Regions from separate parts of the Pseudarthrobacter sp. BIM B-2242 genome, predicted to be linked through region 3. Evidence: riboswitches for the same ligand, from Rfam matches in the RefSeq annotation. Region 3 holds a riboswitch; each other region holds the start of a gene.
What was found. Region 3 has a riboswitch for S-adenosylmethionine ahead of IDT60_RS18680 (DUF1737 domain-containing protein). Riboswitches for the same ligand answer to the same signal wherever they lie in the genome.

Region 1 (5,097 bases), 1.3 Mb from region 3:
GCGGACCATGGACAACGCCAGCCTGATGCCTGAAGCCGTGAGAGTGATGGCGCTGTAGGGTTTGTGGTCCACCAGGCCCTGGTCTTTGAGCTTGCGGACCATTTCCGAGACCGAGGAGTTTGCCACGCCGAGGCGCTGGGCCAGCTGCGAGGACGTGATGGGTTTGTCCTGCCACTCCGTGAAGCCGTAGATGACCTTGACGTAGTCCTCGATGGAGGAAGAGGGTGCGCTGGTCTTCACGGTTCCAAGCCTACCCGTTGGCCTCCAGCACTCACGCTTTGCGTGCCCGCCACGTCAGGGTCAGGTACGGCAGGGCGATGAGGTCCTGGGCGTTATGTCCCAGGTGCTCGTGCAGGTACCAGTCGAGGTTGGCCAGCACCTTGTTCCGGGTGGCCTCGCCTGCCCGCAGATAGTAGCTGCGCGACTTGGTCAGCTCAACGATGTCCGCTGTGCTGAGGCTGTCCTCCCAACGGGTCATGTGGCTTTCGAGGCCGTCGAATTCCAGGCCCACCACCGGCCGGAAGCCCGGCTTGTAGACGTCTCCTGCATGCATGATGCGCGACAACCTGTGCACCCACGGCACTGACGTATCCAGCTGGTTCCAGATCAGTCCCAAGGTTCCGCCCGGCCTGAGGATACGTGCAAGTTCCGTGCTGGCTGGCAGCGGATCGCACCAGTGCCAGGCCTGGGCAACGCTGACGACGTCGAACGCTGAGTCAGGCAGGCCGGTCGCCTCTGCGGTTCCCGGAGTTGCCGCGATCTCCGGATAATGCGCGCGGAGCTGTTCGAGCATATCGGCGGAGGGATCCACGGCTGCAACGCTCAGGCCCCGCTCCAGCAGGAGGGCGGCGAACTTGCCGGTTCCTGCTCCCACATCAACGGCATCACGCGCGCCTGACGGGACCAGCCAGTCCGCTGAATCGGCAGGGTAGCCGGGACGGACGCGCTGGTAGTGTTCGCCGCCGTCCTGGAAGCTCTGTGCGAGCTCCAGGCGGCGTCCGTGGTCAAGCCTGGGGCCACCCCGTGCCACGTGAGGCCTCCTTCAACTGATCACCATGGGTTTCCTTCGAATTTACCGCATGGCGGGGCAGCACCAGTCAGGGGCCGGAGCACTCACCCCGGGAACAACTCAGTCCGCAAACGCTCAGTCGTCCAGGCAAGGGGCCGCGCCGGCGGTGCCGGGCGTGTTGGGAGCCCAGTGGGGGTATACACGGGTGTCGTTGGCCGGAACCCAGCGGCCCGAATCCACCACATAGTCCCAGCCCAGGCCCGTGCGGCGGAGCTGTTCCAGGCCGGCGAGGAGCCGCTGGGCATCCTCCAGCCGGGAGCCCACACCGAAGCTGGCGCGCAGCGAACCGGACGGCAGGCCGAGGCGCTTCAGCAGCGGGTGCGCGCAGAAGCGGCCGTCCCGCAGGCCCACGCCGTGCTCGGCCGACAGATACGCGGCAACCAGTCCGGCGTCGTAACCGGCCACCGAGAAGTTCACCACGCCGATGGTGCCGGTGCCGGGGTCGGTGTCCGAGAAGATCTGGTGGACCGTCACACCGTCGATCTTTTGCAGCCCGTCCACCAGGTAGGACCGGATGCCCGCCTCATGGGCGTGCCAGCGGTCCTGGTCCAGCGACGCGATGACCTGCGTGGCGCGGGCCAGCGTGGCCGCACCCAGGACGTTGGGGGAGCCGCCCTCGTGGCGGGCCGGGCCGGTGGCCCAGCTGACGCCGTCGAGCCTTGCCTCACGGACGGCGCCGCCGCCTGCCAGGTGCGGGGTGCCGGCGTCGAGCCAGTCGGTGCGGCCCACCAGGACGCCCGCACCGAACGGCGCGTAGAGCTTGTGGCCGGAGAAGGCGAGGTAGTCCACGTCGTCGGCACTGATATTGATGCGCCGGTGCGGTGCGAGCTGCGCCGCATCCACCACGATGCGCGCACCGTACTCGTGCGCCAGGGCGGCGAGGGTGCGGACGGGCAGGATTTCGCCGGTGACGTTGGAGGCGCCCGTGACAGCGAGCAGGCTGACCTGGCCCTGCTGCAGTTCGGTACGGAGCGCCTCGACGGTCCCCGCGATGGTGGGTGCCGCTACAACGCTGCGGTGCGGTACTCCCTGCCACGGCAGGAGGTTGGCGTGGTGCTCGATATCGAGGTAGAGGACGTCGCCGGCGGGGCGTCCCTCCGTGTGCGGCAGGCACCCGGCGAGCAGGTTCAGCGAATCTGTGGTGTTCCGGGTGAAGATGACAGAATCGTCGGAGCGGCCGCCCACAAAATCCCGGACGATGTTGCGGGCGTTTTCATACACCGACGTGCTGATCTGCGATGCGTAGCCGGCCCCGCGGTGAACGCTGGCGTAGAACGGCAGGATCTCGTTGAGGTAGGCCGAGACCACCGAAAGGGCGGGGGCAGATGCACCGTAGTCCAGGTTGGCGTAGCGGACGTGGCCGCCCTGGATCAGCGGGGCCTGGATTTCGGCGCCGGTGACGGCGGAAAGGGGGCGTCCCGCAATGGCGGCCAGCTCGCTGGAAATGGCTGCGCTGGTGGTGTTCTGGATGGCGGGGGAGACGGTGGCAGTTGTCACGGAGACCTCACTTGAAAAGGACTCCCGATACCGGGAATCCGCGCTTGCCGGGTCCGTTCCGGACCGGCCTGGTCGTCACCCGGGGCACCCCGCCGCGAATGGAGGGTTGCCGGCCAGCAAACCGGGGTTTAGCGCTGGCACTCGTGACCTGTTAAAGAGCGTAGGACATCGCCGCCGCCGTCGAAAAGCCCAGCCCAATGTTAAGTACTTTGTTACGCGCATTCCGGAATTGGCGGATTAGCCGAAGATGCAAGCGGCGGGCACCCCCAAAAGGAGGTACCCGCCGTCGATAATTCGCAATTCCTTGCCTACAACAGATCGTCCAGGCTCGGGTTAAGCCGTTTGAGGACCTCGGAGTGCAGGATCGAGTTCGTGGCAAGCGCGTTGCCGCCGAACGGGCCGTCCTGCCCCTCCAGCGAGGTGAAGCGGCCGCCGGCCTCCACCACAATGGGCACCAAGGCCGCCATGTCGTACAGGTTCAGCTCCGGCTCGCAGGCGATATCCACCGAGCCCTCCGCCACCATGCAGTAGGACCAGAAATCGCCATACGCACGGGTGCGCCAGACGTCCTCGGTCAGGCCCAGGAATTCGTCAAGGTTGCCGCGTTCCTTCCAGCCGCCCAGGCTCGAGTAGGACAGCGAGGCGTCGGCAAGGTTGGACACGTTCGAGACACGAAGTCGGGTTGCAGCGGCGAGGGACCGGCCCATATACGCGCCCGCACCCTTTGCGGCCCACCAGCGTTTGCCCAGCGCGGGTGCACTGACCACCCCGACGACGGGTTCACCCTCGTCCACGAGGGCGATCAGGGTAGCCCACACGGGGACGCCCCGGACAAAGTTCTTGGTGCCGTCGATCGGATCAATGATCCACCGGCGTGATCCGTGTCCGGAGCTGCCGAATTCCTCACCGAGCACGGCGTCCCGGGGACGGGAACGGGACAGCTGGCCGCGAATGGCCTCCTCGGCCGACTTGTCCGCATCAGTGACTGGCGTCAGGTCCGGCTTGGTTTCGATGTGCAGGTCCAGCGCCTTGAAGCGGCTCATGGTCTGGTCATCCACGGAATCAGCCAGCACATGGGCCAGGCGGAGGTCATCGTTGTAGCTCGAAGCGGATTGGATCATGGTTCCAAACTACCGTCTAACGGCGGCGTGGTTGGGGAGGTCAGCTTCCTGGCGCTAGCTGATGCTGCCCAGTTCCTTGGTTTCCTGGCCTTCCAGCCGCGGGTCCGAGCCCAGCAGCCGCCGCAGGGACGTAAGACGGGCCGGTCCGGTGGGACCGGCCTTCCCCTCGGCCACCCACGAGTCCAGCCCGCAGTTGACGGCGGCGGCGTTGTGTTTGCAGCCCCGCTCGCAGGCATCCGTGCCCGGTTCCAGGTCCGGGAAGGACCGCAGGATCCGGTCCGGGTCCACGTGCGCCAAGCCGAACGAACGGATGCCTGGGGTGTCGATGATCCAGCTGCCCGCAGGCGCGCCCGTCAGTTTCAGGGCAAGGGCCGACGACGATGTGTGGCGGCCGCGGCCGGTCACCGCGTTCACGCCACCGGTCGCCCGTTCGGCGCCGGTAAGTGCGTTGACCATGGTGGACTTGCCCACGCCGGAATGGCCCAGCATGACCGACACCTTGCCCTCGAGGTACGCGCGGAGCTGCGAAACTGCATCACTGTTCAGGCGGGCCGAGAGGCCGTCATCGGAGCGGGCATCGATGCCCGAGGCCGCGGAGTCCGACGTGCGGCTGATGATTACCGGGAAGTCCAGGTGCTCATAGTTGGACAACAGTTCGGCGGGATCCTTGACGTCCGCTTTGGTGACGAGCAGCAGCGGCTCAATGCCGGCGTCGTACGCGGCCACCAGGGCGCGGTCGATAAACCCGGTGCGCGGCTCCGGGTTCGCGGCGGCCACCACCACAACCAGCTGATCGGCGTTGGCCACCACCGCACGCTCGATCGGATCCGTGTCATCGGCGCTGCGCCGCAGCAACGTGCGGCGGTCCTGGATCCGGACCAGCCGGGCCAGGGTGTCGGGCTCGCCGGAGACGTCCCCCACCAGGGACACGAAGTCGCCGGCCACCACGGGGGACCGGCGCAGTTCCCGGGCCCGCGCTGCGATGATGATCCGCTCATCGCCCGAGTCCTCGCCCACGACGGCGGTGTAACGGCCCCGGTCCACGGTAATGATGCGGCCCGTGACGGCGTCGTCGTGGCTGGGGCGGTCTTTGGTGCGGGGCCTTGAACCCTTTTTGCTGGGCCGGATCCGGACGTCGGATTCGTCCCAGGAATCAGTGCTGCGGGCCACCGCTGAAACCTTCCGCTCCGTCACCGGACGCGTTGCCCTGCGCCAGCATGTCGGCCCACATCTGCGGGAACTCCGGCATGGTCTTGGCGGTGGTGGCGATGTCCTGCACTTCGATGCCCGGCACGGCCAGGCCCAGGATGGCTCCGGCTGTGGCCATCCGGTGGTCCGCGTACGTGTGTACGACGCCGGCACGCAGCGTGGCCGGGCGGATCACCAGTCCATCGCTGGTTTCCTCGGCGT
Region 2 (5,097 bases), 1.7 Mb from region 3:
CGTGCACTACGTGGCGGCGGGTACTGAAGTTCACGCGCACCACGGCGGGGCTGCGGGTGAAGCCCCGCGGATGGACCTGATCCAGTGCTATGACGAGTACGTGATGGGATATTCGTCAACACGGCACTATTTCGGCGGTACCGCCCCGGCGTTCCCGTTGGGCGGGGCACCCATGCACGTTGTGCTGCTGGACGGGCGGATGGCCGGCTCCTGGCGGCACACCCTGTTTCCGGGCCGCTGTGAATTGGACATCCGGCTGTTCGATCCGCCGGAACCGGGCTTGCGTCCGGACTCAGACCGGAGCAACGCCGTGGAGCGCGCGGTGCAACTCGCCGTGGAGCGATATGGAACATTCCTTGGAATCCCGGCCGTCCGGGTGAAGCCGGGGACTTAAGCCCGCCGGGGTTTAAGCTGGAAGGACACATATGAGAGGCGTTACACCGTGAACAGCTTGTTTTTCTGGATCATCATCCTGTCGTTTGTGATACCGATGGCGATGCGGATGTACCGGAAGTCTGTCAACAAACGGAACCAGGGCCAGGGCTTCTCCGGGGGTTACCCCGGCCAGTTCCCCGGCGGTGGTCTCGGCGGGGACGGCCAAAACCCGGGACAGCAAAACCGGCAGCCCCGCGACGGCTATACCCAACAGGACTACATGAGCGGCGGCTTCCGCCAGATCATGAGCCCGCAGCCCCTGCCGCCGAGCGAGCCGCTGCCTCCCATGAAACCCGTTCCGCCCATGGATCAGCAGTTCCCCGACCAGCGGGCAGAAGCACCCAAGGCGCCCGCTGCCCCGGGAACTCCTGCGCCGCCGTCGGCCCCGCAGGGCTACCGCGCCCGGAAGCTCGCTGAACTGGACCAGCAGTACAGCAACGGCGAGCTGGCCATGGAGGAATACATGAAGCGCCGCTCCGACATCATGAACGGCTGATCCGGGGCACGACGCTGATGCCGGCCAGGACGCTGAATCCTGCCGGAACCTAGACCAGGAACGTGCTCCGCAGCTGACTGCCCAGCTGGCCGATTTCGGTCAGGAAGCCGTCATGGCCGATGGGGGCCTCGATGACGTGGACGTCCACGTCACCCGGCAGCGCATCGGCCAGTTCGCGGGACTGCGACGGAAAGTACAACCTGTCGCTGTCCACAGCTGCGACGAAGAACCTGGCAGTAGCGCGGCTGAGCGCCTCGTCCAGTGAGCCGCGTCCGCGGGTGACGTCGTGGCTCATCAGGGCATCGGTCAGGGCGATGTAACTGTTGGCGTCGAACCGGCTGACCAGTTTCTTGCCCTGGTGGTCCAGGTAGCTTTCCACCTGGTAGCGGCCGCGCTCCCCCAGCGCTGCGGCTCGAAGCGGCGATTCCGGGAGCTGCGCCGAGCGCCCGAACCGGCCGTCGAATTCCTCCGCGGAGCGGTAGGTGATGTGGGCGATCCGCCGGGCCAGGGCCAGTCCGTCCTCGGGCAGCGGACCGCCGTAGTAGTCGCCGTCGTTGAAATTGATGTCCTGGCGGATGGCCAGTGTCTGGGCCTGGGCGAAGGCGATCTGTTCAGCCGTGCTCGCGGCCCCCACGGAAATAACAGCGCAGCGCTGCACCCGTTCCGGATAACTGACTGCCCACTCCAGGGCACGGGCTCCGCCCATGGAACCTCCCAGCACGGCGAACCAGCTATGGATGCCCAGCTGGTCAGCCAGCCGCGCCTCAGCGGCCGTTGTATCGCGCAGCGTCACCAGCGGAAACCGGGAGCCCCAGGGTTTTCCGTCCGGCGCCTCCGACGACGGCCCGGTGGACCCGTAGCAGCCGCCCAGAATATTGATCGAGACCACAAAGAACCGGTCGGTATCCACTGGTGCACCCGGTCCGGCGAGCTGTTCCCACCAACCGGGCTCGTCACTGTCGCCGCGCGTCACGTGGGTGCTGCCGGTCAGGGCATGCTCAATCAGGACAGCGTTGGAGCCGTCAGCGTTCAGCGTTCCCCATGTTTCATACGCCAGGGTGACCTCGGGAAGGTAACCGCCGGCCTCGAGCTGCAGGGCGCCAACGGTGGCATAGCGCACTACGCCGTTTCCGGGAGCCGCTGTTCGGGAGATGGTGATCGTCATGGAAAGGACCTCTTCTACGCGCTTGCCTGCCGTCAATTGACCGGCAGGCCAGGTCCTCACCCGGGGCACCCCGCCACGAAAGAGGGTTGCCGGCCAGCAAGCCGGGGCTGTCGCTGGCACTCATGACCTTCCATGAGTGTACGAAACAGCCCCGGCCTATGGCCAAGCGTGTGACTGGTTGTGACTTTCGGGTGATTACTCCCCGGGCCCGCCCCCGGTGGCATCCTTGGCCGCCCGGAAGCCTGCTTCGAGGTCGGCGATGATGTCGTCGATGTGTTCGATGCCCACCGACAGCCGGACCAGCCCGGGCGTCACACCCGCGATGGCCTGCTGCCCGGCCGAGAGCTGGCTGTGCGTGGTGGATGCCGGGTGGATGACCAGGGACCGGACGTCCCCGATATTGGCCACGTGCGAGTGGAGCTCCAGGGCGTCCACAAAGCGTTTGCCTGCCTCCGCCCCGCCGGCCAGGTTGAACCCCACCACCGCGCCGGTGCCCTTGGGGCCGTACTTGCGGCCCCGTTCGTACCAGGGGCTGGACGGCAGGCCCGCGTAGGCGACCGATTCGACGTCGTCCCTTGCCTCCAGCCACCGCGCAACGTGGACGGCGTTGGCGACGTGCCGTTCCACGCGCAGGCTGAGCGTCTCCAGCCCCTGGGCAATCAGGAAGGCGTTGAACGGGGACACTGCCGAACCGAGGTCGCGAAGCAGCTGGACGCGCGCCTTCAGGATGTAGGACAGGTTGGCGCCGAGCGCCCCACCGGCGCCAAGATCCGTGGCATAGACGAGTCCGTTGTACGTGGGATCGGGGGTGTTGAAGCCCGGGAACCGTGCGGGGTCCTTGCCGAAGTCGAACTTGCCGGAGTCCACGATCACGCCGGCGATTGCGGAGCCGTGCCCGCCCAGGTACTTTGTGGCCGAGTGGACAACAATGTCCGCGCCCCATTCGAGGGGGCGGATCAGGTAGGGCGTGGAGAGGGTGTTGTCCACGATCAGCGGCACACCGGCGTCGTGGGCGGCCTGTGACACGCCTTCGATGTCCAGCACGTCCTGGCGCGGGTTGGAGACCACTTCGGCGAAGAAGAGCTTGGTGTTGGGCTGCACGGCGTCGCGCCACTGCTCCAGGTTGTCGGGGTCCGCCACAAACGTCACGGAGATGCCGAACTTCTTCAGGGTGTGCGCCAGCAGGTTGTACGTGCCGCCGTACAGGCTCGGGCTGGCCACCACGTGGTCCCCTGCTTCGGCAATGTTCAGGATGGCAAACGTTTCGGCGGCCTGCCCGGAACTCAGCAGCAACGCGGCGAGACCACCCTCCAGGCTGGCGATGCGCTGCTCCACAGCGTCCTGCGTGGGGTTGCCGATGCGGGTATAGATCGGCGCAAGCTCGGCAAGGGCAAAGCGGTTGGCGGCGCTTTCTGCGCTGGGGAAGACGAACGACGTCGTCTGGTAGATCGGGAGGGCACGGGCACCTGTGGCGCTGTCCGGCTCCTGGCCAGCGTGGATCTGGCGGGTTTCGAAAGACCATCCGTTCGACATTCAATGCTCCTTGACGTGGTGTGGCACTGCTCGGTTGCGTTCAGCATAGGAAGACTTCCCGACAGGGAACATGATTGTGACGAAGGTGGTCAAAAGGCTGTCTCCGGTGTCCCGGTGCCGGATTTTCCTCAACGGCCGCAACACAAAATCCCAGTAAGGCTACCCTTAGCTGAGAGGCTCATCACAAAGTGCCAAGATGATGGCATGCGCATGGATCACGTCTCTTACGCCTGTGAACAAGATGGCCTCGTTGCCACCACCGAACGTATTTCGTCCGCCCTCGGCGTTGAAGCCGTGAAGGGTGGAGTGCACCCCCGTTTCGGAACCCGGAACATGATCATTCCCCTCGCCGGACACAAATACCTGGAAGTTGTGGAGGTCCTGAACCACCCGGCCTCGGACAAGGCTCCCTTCGGGCAGGCTGTCCGGGCACGGTCCGAAGCCGGCGGCGGCTGGATGGGCTGGTGCGTCGAAGTGGACGATCTCGCCCCCTTCGAGGAACGTCTGGGCCGTGCGGCGGTCAACGGCAACCGCAAGTTTCCGGACGGCCGCGAGCTGATCTGGAAGCAGATCGGCATCCTTGGCCTGATCGCGGACCCGCAGGTTCCGTACATGCTCAAGTGGGAAGGCGACCCCGCCCTCCATCCGTCGAATGCTTACGAAAGCAACGTCAAGATGAGCTGCCTGACCATCGCCGGCTCTGCCGAGCGCGTTACGGAGTGGCTCGGGGAACCCGTGGAGAAGCCGCTGGAGGACGTCGCTGTTGAGTGGGTCGCTCCCAAGGGCACCCCCGGCATCCTGTCCGTAACCTTCGAAACCGCCACCGGGGCCGTCACCATCTGACGGTTCCACCTGACCGAATCCCTACTCTCCCGGGCAGCGCCGCCCGGGCAACAACTTCGGCCGCCTTCAGCGGGTGTCAACGACGCCACCCGCTGACGGCGGCCGAATCGCTTTAAGCCCGGAGCCGCTTCTCATCAGTCCGGGCCGGCCAGCCCTTGGGTCAGCCCAGGCCCACTGCCCTGCCGAACAGGCTGAAGCCAACAAACGCCACGATGTCCAGCAGTGCGTGCGCGATCACCAGCGGCATCACCCGCTTGGTCCGGGTGTACAGCCAGGCGAACACCAGCCCCATCACCACGTTGCCGATGAACGGCCCGAAGCCCTGATACAGGTGATAGGTGCCCCGGAGCACGGAACTTGTGACTATGGCCAGGGGCATGCTCCAGCCGAACTTGCCGAAGCGGTCCAAAAGGTAGCCCACCACAATAACCTCCTCCACCACGGCATGCCGCAGCGCGGAGAGAATCAGGACCGGAATGGTCCACCAGTGGGCGTCCAGTGCGCTGGGAATGATGGCGGTGGTGATCCCCAGTGCCCGGCCGGCGGCGTAAAGGCCGAGGGAGGGAATCCCGATTAGTGCTGCAAGGCCCAGGCCCTGCAGCAAGTCACGGCCCGGCCTGGCGAA
Region 3 (5,097 bases):
TCCAGCCGCTGGGCGCCCTGCGCTACCGGGCGGTGGCGAGCCCGGGCTATGTGCGGCGCTGGTGGCCGGGCGGCCCCGGGCTGGCAGCCGGCAGCCGGGCGCCGGTGGTGGACTTCGACCGCAAGGACGATCTGCAGACCGGTTTCTTCCGTAGCCTGACGGGCGCGGACCTGGCAGCGCCGCGGCACTATGTGCCGTCGTCGGGCGAGTTCGCGCAGGCCATCCGGCTGGGTCTGGGGTGGGGGCTGCTGCCGGAGCAGCAGTGCATGGCCGACGTCGGGAAGGGGGGCCTCGTGGAGCTTGCGCCCGGGAAACCGGTTGATGTTGCGCTCTACTGGCAACGCTGGAAGATCGACTCTCCGGTGCTCAACCAGCTGACCGGCGCCGTGCGTGAGACGGCATCCACGCAGCTCCGCCAACCCTGAGCCTCCGGTCAGCAGCACCACACGCCCGCCATAGGCGGGCCGGGAGCGGCGGCGTTCCGGAAAGGCTTTGGCTCGATCAAAGTCACGGCTGAGATGGGTGGCCGTGCGGCTCGAAATCCGGCGCGACGGTGAGCCACCCGGCGCGGCCCGCCCCTAGACCTGCTTCAGCGCCTGTTCGAGGTCGCCGATGAGGTCGTCCACATCCTCCAGGCCCACGGACAGGCGCACCACACCGTCGCTGAGCCCGATGGCCGCACGGCCTTCGGGGCCCATGGCGCGGTGGGTGGTAGTGGCCGGATGGGTGATGAGCGACTTGGCGTCGCCCAGGTTGTTGGAGATGTCGATGATCCGCAGGGCGTCCAGCAGCGCGAAGGCGGCATCCTTGCCCGAGCGGCCGCCCGTCGCGGCAAGTTCGAGGGTGAGCACTGTGCCGCCGGCCTTCATCTGCCTGGCCGCGAGCTCGTACTGGGGATGTGATTTCAGCAGCGGGTACTTGACCCAGCTGACGGCCGGCTGCTGTTCGAGCCACTCGGCCAGCCGCAGCGCGGAGGCGGAGGAGTGGTTCACGCGGAGCGACATGGTTTCCAGGCCCTTGGTGAGCACCCAGGCATTGAACGCGGAGAGGGCCGGGCCGGTGTGACGCATGAGCTGCTTGACCGGGCCGTCGATGAATTCCTTGGTTCCCAGGATGGCGCCGCCCAGGACCCTGCCCTGGCCGTCGATGTGCTTCGTGCCGGAGTACACAATCACGTCCGCGCCGAACGGCCCGCAGCGCTGCAGCAGGGGAGTGGCAAAGACATTGTCGACGACGACGGTGGCCCCGGCGGCGTGCGCCAGCTCGCTGACCGCGGCGATGTCCACAATCTCCTGCATGGGGTTGGACGGCGATTCGAAGAACACGGCAGTAGTGGGTTCCGACAGGGCTTCGCGCCACTGGTCCAGGTCGGGCCCGTCCACAAACACGGCCTCCACACCCCAGCGCGGCAGGATCTCGTTCAGGATCACAAAGCAGGAGCCGAACAGGGAACGCGCAGCAACCACGCGGTCCCCGGCAGCCAGCAGGGCACCCAGGGCGGTGAATACCGCTGACATGCCCGACGCCGTCGCGAAGCACGCTTCGGTGCCTTCAAGCAGGCGGAGGCGCTCCTGGAAGGTGGCCACTGACGGGTTGCCGTACCGGGAGTAGACAAACCGTTCGTCTTCGCCGGTGAAGGCGCGCTCGGCCGCGGCCGCGGACTCGTAGACAAAGCCGGAGTTCAGGAAGACCGGCTCGGTGGTTTCCTGGAAGTTGGTGCGGTCCAGGCCGCCGCGGACTGCCTGCGTGTCGGCGCTCCAGCCGGCGGCCTCTTCGTTGAAGGTCATCTAGCGGCTTCCCAGGTTGGTGGGCAGGCCGCTGTTCTTCCAGCCGTTGACGGTGCGCTCGCCGTAACGGTCCGGCACACCTTCAAAACCCTCCAGGACGTTGTAGGACGTGAACCCTGCCTGCGTCGCTGCAATGGCGGCGGCGACGGAGCGCTGGCCCGAGCGGCAGATGAACAGCAGTTCCGTTGCGCTGTCCTCGGGGGCCTGCTGCGTGAGGTCGGTGATGAAGTCGGCGTTGGGGATGCCGCCGGCGAACGTCCATGGAATGAACAGGGGATCGTTGTCCGTGGCCTTTGTGTCCGGAATGCCGATGTGCGCCCATTCGCCTTCGGTGCGGACGTCCACCAAAATGGCGCCCTGCTCCAGCTTGGCCCACGCTTCGTGCGGGGTGAGGTCTCCGGCGTAGCTCATGCGTGGCCCTCGCCGTCGAACTCGAGGTCCTCGCTGGCGGACAGGTCATCCACGGCGGTGGCGACGGCGGCATCCGCGCTGGCGATGGCCGACGGGAGGATAAGTGCCTGCGCGACGATCACCTGGCCGCCGTTGGACGTCGCGGCCGGGCTGCCGTGCAGGACATACCCTTCGGCCAGGGCCGTGGAAATCCGTTCACAGAAGGACCTGTCATCCGGCCCGGTCACAAGCCGGTACGACAGTTTTTCTTCAGGGGCAGGTGCGTCAGACACGACGGATCTCCTTCTCTCACGCTTGCAGCTCGAATGTCGATATGCCGAGTATTCACCTGAGGCACCCCGCCGCGAAAGGGAGGGTTGCCGACCGGCCAGTCAGGGCTTGGCGCCGGTTCTCATTACTCCCCAAAAACGTAACATCCGGGGCACCCGGCTGCACCGCCGCCGTCGTCATGTTCCGTAACCAATCCGGGGCCTCCAGCCCCGGCCAGGGGGCCGGACAATCGAGGCATCGGGAACACGGCGTGAACCTTGTGGCAGGAGCGTGGCACGCCGAACTTGGCAGCGGTGCGGTGACGATCAGCAGGCACACCTGCGAAGACCGATAGAGTTTCTGCGGCGGCACCGGCCGTCAGCACAAAAGCCGTCCTGGGGGAGGGTCCACACCGCTATGCCAACACTCTTCGCAAACAGGGGCGTGCCGCCGTCGGCCGTGCCCGGCGTACGGAGCACTTTGCCGGCCGCCCTTGTTGCAGCCGTGCTCCTCCTGATCAGCCTGTTCTCCGCGGGCCCGGTCCACGCGGCCCGGCCTGAGCCGGAGGAGGGCAAACCCCTGCTCGGAGCTGTCCTTGAATGGGGCGAGGACTCGGCGGCGGGATTTGCCGAGCGGCTGGGGGCTTCGCCCGCGCTGCTTGACCACGAGATCTCGCTGCCCGTGCGGTCCGGGGAGGAACAGAACGTCCGGGACTTCTTTGGCCAGGCTGCAGGGCAGGGCGCCCATGCCATGCTCACCGTGCGCCCCTCCATGGCGCTGGGCCAGGTGGATGCCGCAGCCGCAGGGGCCTTCGCGGCCAAGGCTAAGGAGCTGGCCTCTGCTTTCCGGGGCACGCTGCTGATCCGGTTCGCCCCCGATATGAACTCAAGCTGGGTGGAGTGGGGTCAGCAGCCGGCCGCCTACAAGGAAGCGTTCCGCACCATTGCTGCGGAGTTCAAAACCGCGGACGACGCCGGCACCGTGATGGTGTGGCAGCCGTACCTTGGGCGGGACTACCCGTTTGAACGCCACCGGGACGCCCCCGCCGCCGGGTCCGAGGGATACGCCCTGCTGGACACCAACGGGGACGGAAGCTGGAACGGTGCAGACGCAGCATACGCGCCCTACTACCCCGGCGATGACGCGGTGGAGTGGGTGGGGCTGACGGCCTATCACGATGACACCGGCGGCAAGGCCGCCGTCAATACCCTCCCCGCCGGCGGTGAGCTCACCGCGATGGTGACGCAGGCAGGGAGCGAAAATTTCTACGCCACATACGCCGCCGGCCGGGACAAACCTATGCTCCTGCAGACGGCCGCCTTTTACAGCCCTGTTGCAGGCGGTGCTGCGGAAGCGGACATCAAGGGGGCCTGGTGGGACCAGACCCTCGCGGCCGCCACAGCGGACGAATTCGACCGGATCGCCGCCGTCGTCTGGGACGAACGGACCAGCACCCGTGATACCGGGGTGGTCAGCATCGACTGGCGAATTACCGGCAACGCCGGCATCGCGCAGGCTGCCGGCGACAGTCTGGCCGCGTCCGGCCTGACCACCGGCCCGGTCACTGTTGTGAGCGGAGGGCAGCAGGCTACGCAGGCCAATTCCCTGGCCGGGCCTGCTGCCTGGAGTGTCGGGGCGGCCATGGTGATCCTCCTGATTGCCTTGTGGCAGTTGCCACGGCGCGTAGGCGTGATTTCCGGCTGGGGCTACGGGGACCCGTCCAAGCGGGATTCCCGGGTGGACCTCCTCCGGGGCCTGGCCATTGTTTTTGTGGTGGTCAACCACCTGGGCATGACATCGCTTTTCCAGCTGCTGACCCAGGAGACGGTGGGGTTCGTTTCCGGCGCAGAGCTGTTTGTGCTGTTCTCCGGTTTGGTGGTGGGGATGGTGTACGGGCCGAGGGTGAAGGACGATTTCGGCAAGGTGGTGGATCTGACGTCCCGCCGGGCCGGAAAGCTGTACGTCACCGCCCTCGCGGTCCTCATCGGTGTCTTCCTGCTCTCGCTGCTGCCTTTCTTCCAGACCGACGCGCTGACCACCTACGTTGACCAGGGCACGGGCGGCGCGGGGCACAACGCCGCCGGCCGGACCTATGACCTGTATGCAGGAATGGAAACTCTCCTGCAGTTCCCGGTGCCCGCCCAGGTCCTGCCCGCCATCGTCCTCCTGCAGTTCGGTCCCTGGCAGTTCAACGTGATGGGCCTCTATGTGGTGCTGCTGCTGGCCAGCCCCCTGATCCTTGCCGCGCTCAACCGCGGCAAGGCCCTGTGGGTTCTGGGCGGCACGCTGGGGATCTACGCCGCGGGTGCTGCCACCCGGGTCAGGCTGCTGCCCTCCCAGTTCGAGGACTCCTTCCCGCTCCTTGTCTGGCAGGTCCTGTTTGTGGTCGGCCTGGTGGCGGGCTACCACCGGCGCCGCATCGTCGCCTGGCTGTCGGCGCATCATTGGGTCGTGGTGGCGTCCACGGTGCTGGCGTTTGTTTTCGCCTTCCTGTCCTGGTGCAACCCCTACCTGGCCAACGGGTTCGACCTGCGCCTGGCCGTCATTCCGGACACCGCCTACCGGGCCATGTACGACGCCTTTTTTGCCCGCACCTACCTGGACCCCGGCCGGCTCCTCAACGTCCTGGTCCTGGTGGTGGCCGCCTACG

Region 1: linked by a shared signal. The riboswitch ahead of IDT60_RS12390 (aminotransferase class V-fold PLP-dependent enzyme) and the one ahead of IDT60_RS18680 (DUF1737 domain-containing protein) in region 3 are both predicted to bind S-adenosylmethionine.
Region 2: linked by a shared signal. The riboswitch ahead of IDT60_RS06240 (homoserine O-acetyltransferase) and the one ahead of IDT60_RS18680 (DUF1737 domain-containing protein) in region 3 are both predicted to bind S-adenosylmethionine.

Annotation. Positions count from the first base shown of each region.
Region 1 is NZ_CP061721.1:2,692,467-2,697,563, reverse strand. It holds gene IDT60_RS12400 (metal-dependent transcriptional regulator) at 1-240, opposite strand, end outside; gene IDT60_RS12395 (class I SAM-dependent methyltransferase) at 272-1,030, opposite strand; gene IDT60_RS12390 (aminotransferase class V-fold PLP-dependent enzyme) at 1,145-2,566, opposite strand; SAM riboswitch class IV at 2,602-2,715, opposite strand; gene hisN (histidinol-phosphatase) at 2,875-3,687, opposite strand; gene rsgA (ribosome small subunit-dependent GTPase A) at 3,742-4,857, opposite strand; gene aroA (3-phosphoshikimate 1-carboxyvinyltransferase) at 4,841-5,097, opposite strand, start outside.
Region 2 is NZ_CP061721.1:1,358,657-1,363,753, reverse strand. It holds gene IDT60_RS06250 (winged helix DNA-binding domain-containing protein) at 1-394, shown strand, start outside; gene IDT60_RS06245 (hypothetical protein) at 443-931, shown strand; gene IDT60_RS06240 (homoserine O-acetyltransferase) at 981-2,096, opposite strand; SAM riboswitch class IV at 2,110-2,224, opposite strand; gene IDT60_RS06235 (bifunctional o-acetylhomoserine/o-acetylserine sulfhydrylase) at 2,292-3,629, opposite strand; gene IDT60_RS06230 (VOC family protein) at 3,834-4,472, shown strand; gene IDT60_RS06225 (CPBP family intramembrane glutamic endopeptidase) at 4,633-5,097, opposite strand, start outside.
Region 3 is NZ_CP061721.1:4,037,630-4,042,726, reverse strand. It holds gene IDT60_RS18695 (LysR family transcriptional regulator ArgP) at 1-425, shown strand, start outside; gene IDT60_RS18690 (O-succinylhomoserine sulfhydrylase) at 579-1,787, opposite strand; gene IDT60_RS18685 (rhodanese-like domain-containing protein) at 1,788-2,198, opposite strand; gene IDT60_RS18680 (DUF1737 domain-containing protein) at 2,195-2,470, opposite strand; SAM riboswitch class IV at 2,484-2,597, opposite strand; gene opgC (OpgC domain-containing protein) at 2,865-5,097, shown strand, end outside.